Regions from separate parts of the Asticcacaulis sp. P2_B1 genome, predicted to be linked through region 1. Evidence: riboswitches for the same ligand, from Rfam matches in the RefSeq annotation. Region 1 holds a riboswitch; the other holds the start of a gene.
What was found. A riboswitch is a leader RNA that binds a small molecule or an ion and turns the genes downstream of it on or off. The one in region 1 is predicted to bind cobalamin.
Positions count from the first base shown of each region.

Region 2: linked by a shared signal. The riboswitch ahead of metE (5-methyltetrahydropteroyltriglutamate--homocysteine S-methyltransferase) and the one ahead of AC1DX3_RS13870 (TonB-dependent receptor plug domain-containing protein) in region 1 are both predicted to bind cobalamin.

Region 1 covers NZ_JBFUDD010000005.1:99,944-108,853, forward strand. The annotation lists gene AC1DX3_RS13845 (hypothetical protein) at 1-47, opposite strand, end outside; gene AC1DX3_RS13850 (polysaccharide biosynthesis protein) at 52-1,218, opposite strand; gene AC1DX3_RS13855 (MoaD/ThiS family protein) at 1,365-1,595, shown strand; gene AC1DX3_RS13860 (molybdenum cofactor biosynthesis protein MoaE) at 1,592-2,050, shown strand; gene moaC (cyclic pyranopterin monophosphate synthase MoaC) at 2,043-2,522, shown strand; gene AC1DX3_RS13870 (TonB-dependent receptor plug domain-containing protein) at 2,958-4,793, opposite strand; cobalamin riboswitch at 4,947-5,134, opposite strand; gene AC1DX3_RS13875 (TadE/TadG family type IV pilus assembly protein) at 5,169-6,476, opposite strand; gene AC1DX3_RS13880 (BolA family protein) at 6,604-6,897, opposite strand; gene AC1DX3_RS13885 (J domain-containing protein) at 6,966-7,628, shown strand; gene AC1DX3_RS13890 (GFA family protein) at 7,729-8,178, shown strand; gene cobS (cobaltochelatase subunit CobS) at 8,277-8,910, shown strand, end outside.
Region 2 covers NZ_JBFUDD010000001.1:734,430-743,339, reverse strand. The annotation lists gene AC1DX3_RS03570 (RNA polymerase sigma factor) at 1-132, shown strand, start outside; gene AC1DX3_RS03565 (zf-HC2 domain-containing protein) at 140-802, shown strand; gene AC1DX3_RS03560 (S8 family peptidase) at 799-2,088, shown strand; gene AC1DX3_RS03555 (TorF family putative porin) at 2,089-2,781, shown strand; gene AC1DX3_RS03550 (YceI family protein) at 2,833-3,390, shown strand; cobalamin riboswitch at 3,447-3,643, shown strand; gene metE (5-methyltetrahydropteroyltriglutamate--homocysteine S-methyltransferase) at 3,753-6,095, shown strand; tRNA gene AC1DX3_RS03540 (tRNA-Val) at 6,150-6,224, opposite strand; gene AC1DX3_RS03535 (hypothetical protein) at 6,395-8,125, shown strand; gene AC1DX3_RS03530 (HAD-IA family hydrolase) at 8,154-8,831, opposite strand.

The DNA.
Region 1 (8,910 bases):
CGCAAAACAGAATTGGACGTGCCGACAATGGCAAGCTTGACCGGCACGGCCTTATCCTTGCGGAGCGCGCAACGATTTGACCAGGTTGAACACCATGGTCTTGGCCTGTTCGTCGTGGCCTTCCTGGGCCAATCCGTAGAGGGTCTGCATCACCGCGTCGGGGATCGGTTCGACATTGGCCTGGTTGGCGACTTCGAAAATCCCGGGCAGCAGGGCCTGGCGCACCTCATTGTCGTCGACCAGGGCTTCGGTGATCTTCTCGCCTTCGCGTAAGCCCGTAAAGGTGATCTCGATATCCTTTTCGCGCAGGCCGTACAGTTCCAGCATGCGCTTGGCCAGGTCGTAGATCTTGATCGGCGTGCCCATTTCCAGGATGTAGAGGCCGGACTTGTGGTCGGGCGTCTGGGCGTTGTTCATGGCCGAGGTCAGGACCAACTGCACCGCCTCGAAAATGGTCATGAAATAACGTTCGGCTTCGCGGTCGGTCAGGGTAATCGGTCCGCCGCGCTCGATTTGCGACTTGAACAAAGGCACGACCGAACCGGTCGAGCCCAGGACATTGCCGAAACGGACGACGCAGGCCTGGTGGGTGCCGGAAATCTGCGTGCGGATCAGATGCTCGGCCAACCGCTTGGTGGCGCCCATCAGCGACGACGGCGCCACGGCCTTGTCGGATGAGATCAGAACCAGTTGCTCGACCCCCGCGGCCTTCGCGGCGTCGATGACATATTGGGTACCCAACACATTGGTCAGCACGCTTTCCGACGGGTTCATTTCGACCATCGGCACGTGTTTCAACGCGGCGGCGTGGAAGATGACGTCCGGCTTTTGCTCGGCGACGACGGCGGCGAAACGCTCCTTGCGCCGGATGGAACACAGAATCGGCCGGGCGCAGACACCGGGGAAGTCCTGGCGGATGGCGCGGTCGATCTCATAGAGCGCCAGTTCCGAGTGATCGATCAGCGAGACGTGGGCGGCGCCCAAAGACAAGGCCTGCTTGGCGATTTCCGAACCGATCGAACCGCCCGCGCCGGTAACCATAATGCGCTTGCCGGCATAGAAACTCTTGAGCGCCTGGGTGTCGAGATAGACTTGCGGCCGGTGCAGCAGGGCCTTGAATGACGTCGGATCACTGGGATCGGGCAGGGGCAGACTATGGGGAGTTTTGCCTGAAAGCCGTGAGAGCAAGCGCAAAAGTCGGTAATTGGGCAGGCTCATGAATAATCCGGCGTTGTATCTAATCCACGCTATTGAAACGGTTATGACTCTTTTATCAAGCGCTTAAGCTCTGATAAGTGTAGAATTTTGCAATTATGGCGGGGAAGTTTCCGTCGAGGTCATGGGCAAGGTCATGGATAACAGTCATGGTTGAGGTTTTGTTCTTCGGACGCATGGCGGATGTCGCCGGCCGCCGGCGGATGACGGTGGATCGGCCAGCCGAAGGGCTGAGCCTGATCGCCTTGCGCGACAGTTTGTTCGACGAAGCGACGCGCGCAACGGTGCGTATGAGCGTCAATCAGTTCCAGGCAACAGCCGACCAAACCTTGAGCGACGGCGATGAGGTCGCCTTTTTCTCGCTGTTTTCGGGAGGATGAGCGCGATGCTGGATGTGCGTTTGCTCGAAGGCGATCTCGATGCCGTGGAGGCTCAAGCGGCGTTCATGGCGGTCCACGGGGCGGCCGGAGCGGTGGTCAGTTTTACCGGCGTGGTGCGTGGCGATGCCGGAACCCTGGCCCTCTATCTCGACTGGTATCCCGGCATGAGCGAACGTTCGCTGCAAGAGATTGCCGCGGCGGCGATAGCGCGTTTCGATGTCACGGCTTTGACGGTCCTGCATCGCTGCGCCGAGGTCAAGGTGGGGGAGGCGATCGTCTTCGTTGCGGCGGCGTCAAAACACCGGCGGGCGGCGTTCGAGGCGGTCGACTACGCCATGGACCGGTTGAAAAGCGAGGCGGCATTATGGAAGCGGGAAATAACCGCGGACGGTTCGCGCTGGATCGAGCCGCGCGCCGTGGACACGGAAGACTTGCAAAGGTGGAAGCATGACTGATCTGTCGCATGTCGATGAGGCCGGCCGTGCCCGCATGGTCGATGTCTCGGCCAAGCCCGTCACAGCGAGGACAGCCGTGGCGGTCGGCCACCTGACCTGTGCCATGGTTACGCTCGACCTGGTGCGCCAGGGCAAGACACCCAAGGGCGCGGTCATCTCGACGGCGGAACTGGCCGGCGTCATGGCGGCCAAGCGGACCTCGGACCTGATTCCGCTGTGTCATCCGCTCAGCCTGACCAAGGTCATGGTCGAGATCGCCATGGACGATGCCCTGCCGGGGTTTTCGGTTCGCGCCGAGGTTCGCACCTCGGGCCAGACCGGGGTCGAGATGGAGGCCCTGACGGCCGTCGCCGTTGCCGGCCTGACCCTCTACGACATGCTGAAGGCGGTCGATAAGACCATGGTCATCGGCGGTATCGAGGTCGTGGCCAAGTCGGGCGGCAAGGCGGATTTCAACGCCGAGAGCCAATAGAGACAGACGAAAGCATGGATTTGCTTTAGCGGGCCCCTGGCCGGTCGAAATACCTGGCGGCGAGATTCGGAGTAGCCGTTGCCATAATTCAGGAAAATCGGCGCTCCGAATCTCCGATGTCCGGCCATGATGGTCCTTGCACGGCCTAATCGGTGGCCGGCAATGTCATGTGGCGATGTGCAGTTTAGCAGTATTATAATACCGCATCAATCTGGCCGGCCGGGGATTCGGAGTGCGGGTTATGCCTGTATCGGGCACGGGCTACTCCGAATCTCGTCGGCAGGGCGATACCGCTATCGGCGCTTTCATCGCGGCAAAAAAAGCCGCAGGAGAGTTGGAGCTCCTGCGGCTGGTCTGATATGAAATCGTTCTGAAAGAACGCTGTCACCTTACTCAGACAATTTCCTGACCGCACCCCCCATTTAGGGGATAGGTCTAAAATAAACGTACCTGGATACCCAACCACAGGCGCCGGCCGGTCTGGCCGTAATCGGCGGCCGTCTCATACCGCGTGTCGCCGGCGTTTTCGACACGGCCATAAAGACTGAACCGGTCATTCAACGCATAATTGGCGCGAAGATCGGCCAGGGTATAGGCGTCCAGCTGCCGGCCGTTATAGACGTCGTCGAAGGCCTCGCCGGCATGACGGACGCCCAGGCCGAGGGTTAGCCGATCCGTCGCGTCCCAACTCAGGTCGGCACTGCCCAGCTGTTCCGGCGTCCGCGGCAGACGGTTGCCGGCAAAGCCCGTCGATTGGTTGCGCGTGCCCAAGAAGGTATAGTTCGCCTTCAAATGCAGGCTGGCGGTCAGGTCCTGGGTCAGACCCAGTTCCAGCCCGATGGCGCGGGTGCGGTCGATATTGGCGTAACAGCCGAAGATCTGCGACGCCGTGCAATGACTGGCGTCCGGCGACACGAAATCGATCTGGTCGCGGACATGACGCTCGAACACGGTCGCCGTCACGACGCCGTTGCCGAAGGTGTAATCGACGCCGGCATCGATGCTGACGGCCTTCTCGACCTTCAGGCTGTCCGTGCCGTAGAAGCTGTAAAGCTGATACAGGCTGGGCGCCTTGACGCCGGTACCGGCGCTGGCATGCAGACGCCAATGCTCAGCGACGGGTGCGCTCAGGGACACTTGGGCGATATCGAGTCCACCGAAGCTGGAGGCATCGTCGTGACGGGCGCTTAAGCTGGCCGCCACCGGACCGAAGTCGCGGGTCACCTGGCCATAGATGCTGGCCAGGGTGGCCGAGGCTCGGCTGTCGCCCGACATGCTGTCGCGTTCATAGGCCAAGCCGCCCAGCAGGCGCGTGGCGCCGAAGCTATACGAGGCATGGTAATCGGCCGATTGGATATGGCCGCGGGCGCTGAAGCTCGGTGTGCCGCCTTCGTAGAAATCGTCGCGTTGGGTATCGGTTTCAGCCAGGGACAGGCTTTGTTCGCCTGCACTGTAGCGGTTGGTCAAACCAACGGCCGCGATGGTCGTGTCGGTCTTGCCGAAGTCGCCGGTGTCGCCGAAATTATAGAAAGGCGGGACGTAGCCGTCATAGTCGTTGCGGCTGTGGGTCTTGCTGGCGAAGGCGTGCAGGGTGGTGGCGCCCAGGTCGTAGGCCAGGCGGCCGCGGAGGGAGGTTTGGGCAAAGCCGTCCTTTTCCGTGCCGCCGGCGAAGGCCGAAACGCCGTCGTCATTATAGGCGCTGCCGGCCAGGCCCCAGGTCAGGCCGCCGCGCTTGCCGCCAATATCGGCACGTGCCGAGCCGTAGCGATCGAAGCCTTCGAGGGCAAAGCCGCCTTCCAGCGGCCGGCTGGGCGTATGGCTGGTGATGCTGATCACGCCGCCCAGGGCGCCCGAACCCCAAAGGGTCGACAGCGGTCCGCGCAGGACTTCGATGCGATCGGCGTCGCCCGTGGTCAAAAGGCCGAGATTGGTGCCGCCGCCGACCTGGGACGGGTCGTTGAGGCGGATGCCGTCGAGCAGATAAAGGGTATGGTCGGCGCCGGCGCCGCGGATCGAGGCAGCAGCGGCTTCACCCGGTCCGCCATTGTGCGCCACGGTCAGGTCGGTCGTATGCGTGAGCAGGTCGGCGATGAACAGGGATTGATAGGATTTGATGTCGGCGGCGGTCAGGACATCGACCGGCTGGCCGAGTTTTGACACCGGTAGGCTCTCGCGGGTGACGGTGACGACGACTTCGGTGGTCTGTTCGGCGTGGAGGCAGGCGGGAAAGGCCAGCAGGGAGGCGGTGAGGAGGAGGGCGGGTTTCAACACGGAAACGGCCTTTCGGTCAGGGACGAAAGCCGGGCGGACACGAAGGTTCGCAGCCGCCAGGCTGACAAAACATCGTCTCTCGAGTTGATTGACGCCGCACCCAATCCTGGCATCCGGCTTCATTCCCCGCTCGCGCTGCACTTCCCGGCTACGCAAAGGACGACAGCCAAGGCAGGTTTCCTGACTCGCGTCTCGAACGCTTGAACTGCAGTCTTCCCCGCTTGCACGAGTGACATAGGGCAGCAAAGCTCGGCGCTTACAGTTGCGGGGACAGTCCGGGAGTTACACCCGGTTCCCTATTATCTTCCCGTAAGGGAAGCACCATTGGCACAGGTCGGTGACTAATGGCAGACGCCTATGCCGTCAAGCCATCCGTTACGAATTGATCCGAACGACCGAGATAACCTTGGTGAACAGGGCGTTCATGGCATCGGAAATGCCTTGGCTGGGGCTGACCTCGAAATAGAATCCGGGCGAGGCGCAGGCTTCCATTTGGGCGGCGATTTGATCGGTACCCGATTTGGGCGGTACATAGCCGGCAACATGCTGGTCATAGAACTTGTCTTTGCCCGCAAGCGACAGGTACGTCGTATATAGCACGGCAATTTTGACACCGCGCGCCTTCATGGCTTTACACTGCGTCGTATCCAGGGGCGTAATGCTGCGGCAAGGATTGCCGTCGTTACGTGAACAATCATAGCCGTCATTGACACCATCCGAGACAAAAAACAGGACCTGCTGTGGTTTGCCGGACGAGGTGCCATCCCCGGACGCAGGAATAATAATGTTCATTCCCGTCAACATCGACTTGAAATTGGTTTGCCGGTCGTTGTTATAATTTTGATAGGGCACGGTCATCAGATCGATGGTCGCCGCTTTGGTTGCTGATCCGTCAAGGTCGCTGGTCAGCGCACTTACCAGATAGGGCACAGGGTTTTGCTGGTCGATCGTCTCCGCGGACAGCCCGAAATCATAGATCGCCATCCGGTACTGTCCGGCCAGGCTTTCGGTTTTCTTCGCCGTCGTCATCAGGTTTTGTGTCGCCTGGCGCACAACGTCGATTCGCAACGTGACGCCCAAGGTTTTGGCCAAGGTATAGCGTTCCGGGGTAGTCGCAGGATGGGCGCCGCTGAACGGCCCGGTTTCATGGCAAGCGAAGGCACAACTTTTTTCCTTGCCCGGGGAATTGGCTGTAGCGGCTACCAATTTATCGATATCGGCATAGGTTGCCCCAAGACCCATGGAGGGGCTGTTGTCGAGCAACAGATAAAAATCGATATAGGGCGGGACGGTCGCCGACGAGGTCGACTTCACATTGACCGGCAATGTACTCAGGCCGATCAGGCCCAGCATATAGGTCTTGTAGGTGCCGGTGACCGTGACGACCGAGGTCATGGTAGTGTCGACCTTGGTGACCTTGGCCGTTACCTTGATGTTCGACACGTCGGCCATCTTTTGCTGGTTGGCGGCGAAAATGGTCTGAGCCTTGGTGGCGCCGATCGGGATATCGCCACTGGTCATCGACAGGCCGGCCTTGAAGGCGGGGGAATTGACGGCGATCGAGCCGACGCTGGCGACATCGGCCGCGTCCTGGAGCTCGGCTCGGGCCTGGGTGACACGGCTGAAATCGATGGCGCCGCCGACGGCAATAAAGATCGCCGGGATGGCCAGGGCGAACATCATGACGGTGTTACCCGCGCGGTTTCGCCAAAATCTCTTCAAGTTTTGCAGCACCTGGTCGCCCCAACCTTATGTCAAGGCCGACAGGATCGCACAAATTACTTAAGGAGTTTTGAGCGCCGACAAGGTTTTATTCCGCGCCCGATTCGGCTTTCGATTCGGCAGGCGTCAGGGTTTTCAGGCTAAGCGCATGCACCGGACCGGCCAATTCTTCCGCCAAAGTGACGTTGACCAGTCTCTGTCGCGCCACACGACCCAGGCCTTCGAAGGCTTCGGATACGATTAACACGGAAAAATGGCTCTCCCCCCCTTCACGCGCACCCGAATGCCCACTATGTTTGGCGCTGTCGTCGGTTATCTCAAGAACCCGGGGACGGAGGGCCTGGTCAAGTTTCGATCTCAAGCGATCGGCGATGGCGCCCATAATTCGGCCCTCTTCATCCGTTAAGTTTCTCGACCCTCTGTTAAGATTTTAGGATCATAGTTCATCATATGAGCGAAGGATTTAAGTACAAGCCCAAATTCATGGATATGCGTATCCGTCCGCCCAAGGAAGGCGAGGAACATACGCGCCGTCCGGAGGACGATGTCCTGCATTTGAAACCTGGGCAGATCCAGTGCGAATGGCCTGAGTGCCATAAGGCATCGACGGCGCGCGCCCCGAAATCGCGCGACATGATGAACGAGTACTACAATTTCTGTACCGGCCACGCCGCCGAGTACAACAAGAACTGGAACTTCTTCGCCGGCATGAGCGAAGGCGAAGCGAGACGGCACCGCGAATCGACCGCGACCGGCGACCGCCCGACCTGGGCCTTCCGTGCCTCGCGCCTGAGCCGCGAAGCCGCCAATGCCGCCGTTAAGGGCACCAACTCAAAGACCTTCTTCGATCCGCACAGCGTCTTCGGCGCGGGCGCAGCACCCTTGCGCGACAAGGCTGCCCCGGCCGCCCGCCAATTCGGCAAGATCGAACGCCAGGCCTTTGCCGATCTCGACCTTGAAGTCGGGTCTACGGCTGAACAGATTCGCGTGCGCTATACTGAGATGCTGAAGCGCTGCCACCCGGACAACAACGGTGGCGACCGGTCGGCCGAAGACAAGCTGCAGCGCGTGATAAAAGCGTACAAAGTCTTGAAGAAAATGAGTCTGGCTTAAGAATCTCCTCCCTTGTGAGCCCATGGGGCGAAACGGGGGAGGTGGCAGCGCAAGGCCGCAGGCCGCGTCGCTGACGGAGGGGGCCTACGGACGGAAACCCATGACGCAAATCGTTAAGGGCGGTTGCCAATGCGGTGCGGTGCGTTTTGAAGTCACCGGGCCTTTGACGCACGCTTCGATCTGTCATTGCCGCATGTGCCAAAAGGCGTTCGGCAGCTTCTTCGCGCCGCTGGTCTCCGTCCGCGGCACGGATTTCCGCTGGACGAAAGCCGAACCCAAGCGTTTCCAGAGCTCCAACCTGGTGCAGCGCGGCTTCTGTGCGGAATGCGGCACACCCCTCACCTACGAAGCGCCCGACGGCATGGCGGTCGCCATCGGCGCCTTCGATCATCCGGACCAGCTCGAACCCATCATCCAGTATGGCGTCGAATCGCGTATCGCCTATCTCGACCACCTCAATGCCTGGCCGGTGCGCACGACCATGGACGATCTTGAAGCCGCGCCCTTCCTCGACCAACTGATCAGCTACCAGGCCCCTGACGAGCCTTAGGAAAAAACTTCACGGTTGGGCAAGTTTTGAGTTGTCTCAGGGACCTTAAGGTCTTAGCTGAAACCCGTAACGTTCCGCACCCGAAAGCCTGATCGATCATGCCTGCCGAGCTCGAAATACCCGACCCTTTGCTGAACCACGTCCCCGACAAGAAAGTCAGCATACGTGACGTCTTCGGCGTCGATTCCGACATGATGGTGCCGGCCTTTTCGAAGCGCGACAGCCACGTGCCCGACATCGACGATGCCTACCGCTTCGATCCGGCGACGACCTTGGCCATCTGCGCCGGTTTCGCCTATGACCGCCGGGTGATGGTCCAGGGCTTCCACGGCACCGGCAAGTCGACCCACATCGAACAGGTCGCCGCCAAGCTCAACTGGCCCATGGTCCGCGTCAATCTCGACAGCCACGTCTCGCGGATCGACCTGATCGGCAAGGACGCCATCGTGCTGAAGGACGGCCAGCAGGTCACCGAATTCCGCGAAGGCATCCTGCCGTGGGCCATCCAGCGCCCGGTCGCGCTGGTGTTCGACGAATACGACGCCGGCCGCCCCGACGTCATGTTCGTCATCCAGCGCGTGCTCGAAGCGCAAGGCCGCCTGACCCTGCTCGACCAGAACAAGGTCATCAAGCCGAACCCCTATTTCCGCCTGTTCTCGACGACCAACACGATCGGTCTCGGCGACACGACCGGGCTTTATCACGGCACCCAGCAGATCAACCAGGGCCAGA
Region 2 (8,910 bases), on a different contig from region 1:
TTTCACGAGATGGGCTATCGCGAGATCGCGGAGATCATGGACTGTCCGGTGGACACCATAAAGACCCGGATGTACCATGCCCGCCGGAACCTGAGGTCCCGGCTGGCAGGTCAGCTGGTCGACTGGTTGTGAGGCGGACATGACAGGACGCATCATCCCCCTGCACGGCGACCTCCACGACGAGGTCAGCATGCTTTTGCCGTGGTACGTGACCGGCCGTCTTGACGACGAGGAAAAGGCGCGTGTCGATCTCCATCTCAAGACCTGTGTACAATGCCAGGCCGACCTTGCCGCCGAGCGCCATTTACAAGCCGAGGTCGCGGACCTCCCCGAGGACAAGGCCGGGCACATCGACAGCGGTTGGGCAGCCTTGCGTGAACAGATGGCATCGGCGCCGCAACGCCCAGGTCAACTGAGCCGCATCGACCAGCAATGGCGGGCCAGTGCGCCATGGCTGCGTTGGGCGGTGGCAGCACAATTTAGCCTGCTGTTCATCGGCGTCGGTGTCTTCGGCTGGCAGGCGACGCGCCCGGCGCAACCGCAACCCCAATATCATGCATTGGGCGCCAAGCCGGTTGCGGTCGCCGGCAATATCGTCGTCGTCTTCCGGCCCGAGGTCAGCGAACGCGATCTGCGCCAGGCCCTGCGCGACAACCATGCCCGCATGGTCGATGGACCGACGGCGGCCGACGCCTACCTTTTGAGTGTGCCCGCCGGCGATCGCGATGCAGCCGTGACCCGATTGCGCGGTGATCGCGCAATCGTCCTTGCCGAACCGGTCGATGCCGGAGACGCTCCGTGAGCCAAGGTTGTTCCCGTTTGTTGCGTTATGTAATGGTTCTGCTGATGATGTTGGCGGCGCCCATGCTGGCTGTGCCGGCGGAAGCCGCGCCCGTTTCTGATCCCAGTCATCAGATACTGGTCATGCTGCGCCTGCCGGCGGAGCATTACAGTCCTGGCGCCGGCTATGGCGGCAGCTATGGCGGCGGGGACGGCCGTGGGGCACGCCATCGTGTTGCGCAGAAGTTGGCCAAGGCCAATGGATTGCGGCTGGTCGACGACTGGCCCATGCCGATGATCGGGCTGGATTGCTACATTATGGAAGTGCCCCCGGAACGGACGGTCGAGGACGCCGCCGCCGTCTTGTCACGCGATCCGGCGATTGCCTGGGCCGAGCCGATGCGCACCTATCGCACGCAAGGGGCCACAGCCCCGAACCCGACCGGTGCGGATCCTCTGTACCCTGTTCAGCCGGATGCCAAGGAATGGCGACTCGACGCCCTGCATCGCATGGCGACCGGCCGCAATATCCGCATTGCCGTCATCGACAGCGCCATCGAGCGCCAGCACCCGGATCTGGCCGGTCAGGTCATGCTGAGCGAGGATTTTGTCATCGGCCGGCCGGCCCAGGCGGAAATACATGGGACAGGTGTCGCCGGCATTATCGCTGCCCTCGGCGGTAACGGGCAGGGTATTGTCGGCGTGGCGCCGCGCGCCAGGCTGATGGGCCTGCGGGCGTGCTGGCAGGAGAGCGCGAGTTCAACGGTCTGCGACACGCTCAGCCTGGCCAAGGCGCTCTATTTCGCCGTCGATCATAACGCGGACGTTATCAATATGAGTCTGAGCGGACCGTCGGCTCCGCTATTGGCGCGGCTGATCGACCTGGCGCAGTCGCGCGGCATCACCGTCGTTGGTGCGGTCGACCCCGGCCAGGCCGACGGAGGCTTTCCGGCCTCGCACACCGGCGTGATCGCGGTAGTGGACGAGGGCGGGCCACCCGGCCGCCACGTCTTCGGGGCTCCGGGCCACGATATTCCGACCACCCAGCCCGGCGGCAACTGGTTCTTCGTCAATGGTAGTTCCTATGCCGCGGCCCATGTCAGTGGGCTTTTCGCACTTCTGCGGGAACGAAGTTCAGGGGCGCAAACGGCGTCATCCTTAATCACCGTGCAGGGGAGCGATGCGATCGACCCCTGCGCGTCGCTTTTGCGGGTAGCTGAATCCACGACCAAATCCGACACCTGTGGCGCATCGCACAGCCTAGCTCAGACCTCGACGTCAAATTCGGCCTCCCGGGCGCGCCCTTAGATGCGTCTTCGGCGGTCGCATATCGGCTTGGTTCTCTTCCCCGCGCTCCTGGTCGCAGGGGCGGCGCCCGTTCATGCCCAGCTGGCGTTCAGCGCCAGCGCCGAGTCCGATTATCGCTTTCGCGGCCTGTCGCTCAGCCACGGTCAGCCGGACGTGCGCCTGAATCTGTCTTACGACCATAGAAGCGGCGCCTATGCCGGTCTGTCGCTTATCGGCGCCGATGACGACAATCGCGGGCTCAGGCTTCTGGGCTATGTCGATTATGCCGGCTATGTCGTGCGGCCGGAAAAGGGACCGGCCTGGGAGGTGGGCGCTACCAATATGCATGTCCACGGCCGCTATAGTTACGATTTCACTGAGGTCTATGCGGGCGTCGTGGGCGAACATATCAGTCTCAGGCTGTCCTATGCGCCGCATTATTTCGGCCGGAATTGGGATAACCTCTATGTCGATCTCAGCGGCGGGCGCAGACTGTCGACCCATTGGCGCGCCTTCGCCCATGCCGGGGTGGCGACGCCGCTCAATGGTCCCTTTCGCGAAGAGCGATATGACTTCAGCGCGGGTGTCGCGGTCAGCGTGCGCACCTACGAGATCGAGATGGCGTTGACGCGGACCAATCCGGTGCCGGATTATCCGGACCGGCCGATCGACAACGGTGACGGCCTGCTGGTAACGGCGACGGCGTTTTTTTGAGGTATGTGAACCCGATCCCTGGGCGGCGGTATTTATCCGCCGGAGGCTGAGATGAAGCGACTGGCGATCTTGATAGCGATGATGATGGTCTGGGCGGGGGCAGCCTGTGCCCAGGACGCAGCGGGCGTCTACCGCTTGGCCGAAGCGGCCACGTCTGTGACCTTCACGACCGGCGCGTTCGGGGTCGCCCATACAACCGGCCGCGTCGCCGGTGTCGACGGCACCCTGACCTTCGATCCTGGCCATCCCGACGACAGCGCCGTGGATGTTACGCTCGACATGACGACCCTCAGCACCGGGGTCGGCATGTTCGACGAGCAATTGCAGGGCGAAGATTATTTCGACACCGCGCATTACCCCAGCGCCTCGTTTCGCAGCACACGCATCGAGATGACCGGCGAGAAGATAGCCAATGTCACGGGCGACATGACTTTGCACGGCGTCACACGCACAGTCATCCTGACGGTCGTCTTTGACCAAGAGGGCGGCACGGGTATGGAATTTACCGCCACGGCGCGCATCCACCGCCGTGATTTCGGCATCGACAAGTTCCAGCTTTTCATCAGCGACGATATCGACCTGCATATCCGCGCCGAGGTGCATCCATAGCATATAATCATATAAAGATATCTTTATATCTTTATTGACTCTCAAAAATGCCGCGCCTATAAAGCGATGGTCGTGGTTCCGCGCACCGGGTTTTGGTGGGCGGCTAAGAGGGAAGCCGGTGTGACGCCGGCGCTGCCCCCGCAACTGTAGACGGTAAGCCTTCGTTCAAGCGTGCCATTGGAGGCGACTCCGAGAAGGCGGACGGAGGCTTTGACCCGTGAGCCAGGAGACCTGCCATCGACCTCATATCCATGCCGGGCGGGGCGCCGCGGCCATGCGTAAGCCTTCCGGCCGCCTTCTGCCGGATAGCGGCCGCGTGTCTCTGAACCCCGCCTTCTTTTTCGGGGCTAGCCTTGTCAAATTTGTCTCTGCCTGTTGCCACCTTGGGAACGCCGCGTATCGGCCTCAAGCGTGAACTGAAATTCGCCCTCGAAAGCTATTGGTCGGGCAAGTCCGACGAAGCGATGCTGCGTCAGACGGCCCGCGACCTGCGCGCCCGCAACTGGGCGCGGCAAGAGGCGCACGATGTTACCATCATCCCGTCCAACGACTTTTCGCTGTATGATCAGGTTTTGGATACCAGCGTCATGGTCGGCGCCATTCCTGATATCTACGGCTGGACCGGCGGCGAGGTATCGCTTGATACCTATTTTGCGATGGCGCGGGGCTCTCAGGCCGATGTCCATAACGAAGCCTGTGACCACGGCTGTACTCGGCACCACGGCCATGGCGTACAAGCGCAGGAAATGACCAAGTGGTTCGACACCAATTATCACTACATGGTGCCGGAGTTTTCACGCGATCAGACCTTCAAGCTATCGTCAGTGAAGCCCGTCGAGGAATTCCTTGAGGCCAAGGCCCTGGGTTATCATACGCGGCCGGTCCTGGTCGGGCCGGTGACCTATCTCCGCCTCGGCAAAAGCCGCGAAGCCGGTTTCGAGCCGGTATCGCTGATCGATGCCCTGATCCCCGTCTATGTCGATATCCTGAAACGCTTGGCGGCGGCCGGCGCCGACTGGGTGCAAATCGACGAGCCGGTGTTGGCGCTCGACGCCGATGTCGCGACAGCCGCCGCGCTGAGCAAGGCCTATGCCCGGTTCGCGACGGAGGTGCCGGAGATCAAGATACTGGTGGCCAGCTATTTCGGCGGGCTGGGCGATAATCTCGATGTGGCGGCCGCCTTGCCGGTGGCCGGCCTGCATATCGACCTGGTCCGTGCCCCGGAACAATTGGACACCGTTGTGGCCAAGGCGCCAAAAGACTTGGTCCTGTCTCTGGGGGGCATCGATGGCCGCAATATCTGGCGAGCCGACCTGCGCGCAGTACTCGATCGTCTGGATCCGGTAATTACCGCCCATGGCCGCCACAGGTTCCAAATCGCGCCTTCATGCTCCCTGCTGCACACGCCGATCGATCTCGACCTGGAAACCGAGCTCGATCCGGATGTGAAATCCTGGCTGGCTTTTTCGCTGCAAAAAATGACGGAACTGGCCGTCGTCGCCAGGGGATTGGGCGAGGGGAGAGAGACCGTCAAGGCGCAACTGGATGCCTCGGTTTCGGCCGCCGTCCTGCGCAAGGTATCGCCCAAGGTCCACAATCCCGAGGTTACCGCCCGTCTGGCCGGGATTACCGAAGCGCACGCCCATCGCCTAAGCCCGTTCAAGGTGCGTGCGGAGATTCAGCGCGGGCGCTTCGCTCTGCCGGCTTTTCCGACCACGACGATCGGGTCGTTTCCGCAAACCGCCGAGGTGCGCCAGGCACGTTCGGCCCACGCCAAGGGGCAACTGACGCCGGCGCAATATGACGCCTTCCTGAAGGACGAAACGGTACGCGCCATCCGCTGGCAGGAGGAGATCGGTCTCGATGTGCTGGTTCACGGCGAGTTCGAACGCAATGACATGGTGCAATATTTCGGCGAGCAGCTGGCCGGGTTTGCCTTTACCAAACATGGTTGGGTGCAATCCTACGGTTCGCGCTGCGTACGGCCGCCTGTTCTGTTCGGTGATGTCCATCGTCCGAACGCCATGACCGTGGCGTGGTGGCAATATGCGCAATCCCTGACGGAAAAACCGGTCAAGGGCATGTTGACCGGTCCGGTGACCATCTTGAACTGGTCGTTCGTGCGCGATGATGTGCCGCGGTCGCTGGCCTGCCGGCAGATTGCCCTGGCTATCCGCGACGAGGTGCAGGATTTGGAAGCCGCCGGCGCGGCCATGATCCAGATCGACGAGGCGGCTTTGCGTGAAGGTTTGCCTCTGCATCACGGCGATTGGCAGGCCTATCTCGATTGGGCGGTCGAAGCCTTCCGGCTATGCGCTTCGGGCGTGGCGGATCAAACCCAGATCCACACCCATATGTGCTATTCGGAATTCAACGACATCCTGCCCGCCATTGCCGCCATGGATGCCGATGTCATCTCCATCGAGACGTCGCGTTCGAAGATGGAGTTGCTCGATGTTTTCAAGACGCAGGACTATCCCAATGACATCGGCCCGGGCGTCTATGACATCCATTCGCCGCGCGTACCCGACGTTGCCGATATGGTCGATTTGCTGTCACTGGCGCGCCAGCGTTTGTCCGACGATCAGTTGTGGATCAATCCCGACTGCGGTTTGAAAACGCGCAAATGGGAGGATGTGAAACCGGCCCTGGTCAATATGGTCGCCGCCGCGCGCGAACTGCGGGGAAGGGCACGAGTTGAATGAACCCCGCGATATGCCGTATACTCTACCGGGTTATGGGTCCAGGGGCTGTGCCCCTGGTGGACGCGACAGGGATTGAACCTGTGACCCTTCGCGTGTGAAGCGAATGCTCTCCCGCTGAGCTACGCGTCCGATCCAGTGGGGAGGCGAGCTATTAGCGTGACGCGCGGCGGGTGGCAAGCCGGATTCTTTCGCCGGCGTCGTCCCGGCCCGGAAAAGCGCCGGTTTGTGTGTGGGTGGCAATCGAGACTTGACGCCCGAAGCCCGCCTATCGCATGGTCACTGTCACCTAGGAGCATGACATGTCTGAGGCCGTTCGGCTGGTAATCTGGGACCTGGACGAAACCTTCTGGCAGGGCACCCTCAGCGAAGGCGGGCACAGCTATAGCGACGACAACCACAATATCGTCGTCGAGCTGGCGCGGCGCGGCATCATGAGCGCCATATGTTCCAAGAACGACATGGCGGTGATCAGGCCGATTCTGGAAGAAACCGGCATCTGGGACTATTTCGTCTTTGCCTCGATCGACTGGAGCGCCAAGGGGCCGCGCATCGCCGACATCATAGCGCGGTCGCAGCTGCGCGCGGCAAGCGTGATGTTTATCGACGACAATCCGATGAACCGCAACGAGGCCCTGCATTTCGCACCGGACATCCAAGTGCGGCCGGAAACCTTTATCGCGGATATGCTGGATTCGCCGCGGTTCACCGGCAAGGACGACCGCGAGCTGACGCGGCTGAAGCAATACAAATTGCTGGAAAGCAAGCAGCACGACCAGGCCCGGGCCGGCGGCGACAACCACGCCTTCTTGCGCAACAGCCATATTCGTGTCGTCTTCGACCACGATGTCGCCGGCCAGATCGACCGGGCGATCGAATTGATCAACCGCACCAACCAGCTCAATTTCACCAAGAAGCGGTTGCCCGAGGACGCGGAGGCGGCGCGGGCGGAATTGGGGGTCTTGCTGAGCCACCGCCGGACGAACGCCGCCCTGGTCCGCGTCGTGGATGATTACGGCGACTATGGCTATGTCGGTTTCTATGCCATGCATCTGGAAGACGGACGCATGATCCTGGACCATTTCTGTTTCTCCTGCCGCACACTCAATATGGGCATCGAAACCTGGGTCTACCGCGAACTGGGCCGGCCGCAGCTCGAGGTCGCGGGCGAGGTGCTGAGCGACGTCATCGGCGACGAGACAGTGATCGACTGGATCTTCGAGACGACGGCGGAAGCGGTGCTGGAGCCAGAGTCGGTCGAACCCGTGCGCTTCGATACCTTCGCCTCGCGCGGCGGCTGCGACCAATCGGCGCTTGGCCACTATTTCGCCCGCCACGCCGACCGCAGCCTGATCGTGCACAATTTCATGCGCAACACCATGATGGTGCGGCCGGAGAACCACCAGACCCTCCGTAATGTCGTCGACCGCGTGCGCATTCCGCCACGCTACCGCAAGGCGTTCGAGGCCATCGGGCACATCCAGGCCGACCTCGAGCCCGATCTCCTGCGGCTTGAGGGTACCAACAATCTGATCATCCTCAGCTTCTGGATGGATCACGCAGCGCCGCTATACCGTCACAAGGCGACCGGCATCGTGGTGCCGATGGCGCACGAAGCCCTGGCGCCCAAGCGCGACGGCAAGCTGACGGCTGCACAGACGCGCGCTTTGGCGGTGCTGGAAGGGGAGTTCGAAGCTTTGGGCCCGGCCACGCCGCGGATATTCGAAGCCAATGTCCGCTACGCCGTGCGCAAGTTGAGGGGGCGCGGCCAAATCTTCGTGATCCGCAGTAATTCCGGCTGGGCGTTTAAGGGGCAGGACAAGCGGCCGGATACGCTGCGCGAGCGCTATAACCGCGTGCTGGACAAGCTGTCGCTCTTTCCCGACGTCGAGACGCTCGACATTCTGGATTTCATCGAGTCCGAAGATGAGATCCAGACGGTCAACCATTTCGACCGCATGGTCTATTACCGCCTCTACCAGGCCATCCTCAGCAAGACAGTAGCCCGCCGGGACGGCAGCGACGCAGCCTGATCAGTGACCCAAGATCAATGACACAAGATCAGTGACCCAAAGCGCCGGCGATGGCCGCCGGCAACTGGTCGTAATGATCGAGCAGGGCGTCGGGCGTCAGTTCGGTCAAGGGGCGTTCGCTGTAGCCGAAAGTGAAGAGGATGCACGGCACGTCGGCGTTTTTGGCTGTCAAATAGTCGGTCTCGCTGTCGCCGATCATGATGACGCGGCGCATATCGCCCTGCATCTCGTCGATACAGGCCTTGAGGTGACCGGCGGCGGGCTTCTTATAAGGCACGACGTCGGCGCCCTTGACCGAGCCGAAGCGGTCGAAGAGGTTGAGCTTCTTCAGCAGTTCGAGGGCCAGGTAATTGGGTTTGTTGGTGCAGACGGCGAAGCGGGCGCCGGCCTTTTCCAGGGTGTCGAGCGCGCGGCTCAGGCCTTCATAGGGTTGGGTCAGGGTGTCGATGTCTTTTTCATAGAGCTCGAGCAGACGATTGAGCAGGGGCTTTTCCTGGTCGGCGGGCAGGGGGACGCCGGCCAATGCAAAGGCGCGGCGCAGCAATTCCATGGCGCCGCGGCCGATCATCGGGCGGGCTTCGTCGAGGTGGAACGGCTTGATGCCCTGCTCCACCAGGACCTTGTTGAGGGCAGCGATGATGTCCGGCGCGCTGTCGACCAGGGTGCCGTCGAGATCGAAGGCGATAATATAGCCGTTTAAATCCATAATGCCCCTCATATAGACTTTGTTTCACGGAGGCTTTGGGCTAAATCGGCCTCTTCTGCAAATGAAATGAGTCACGACG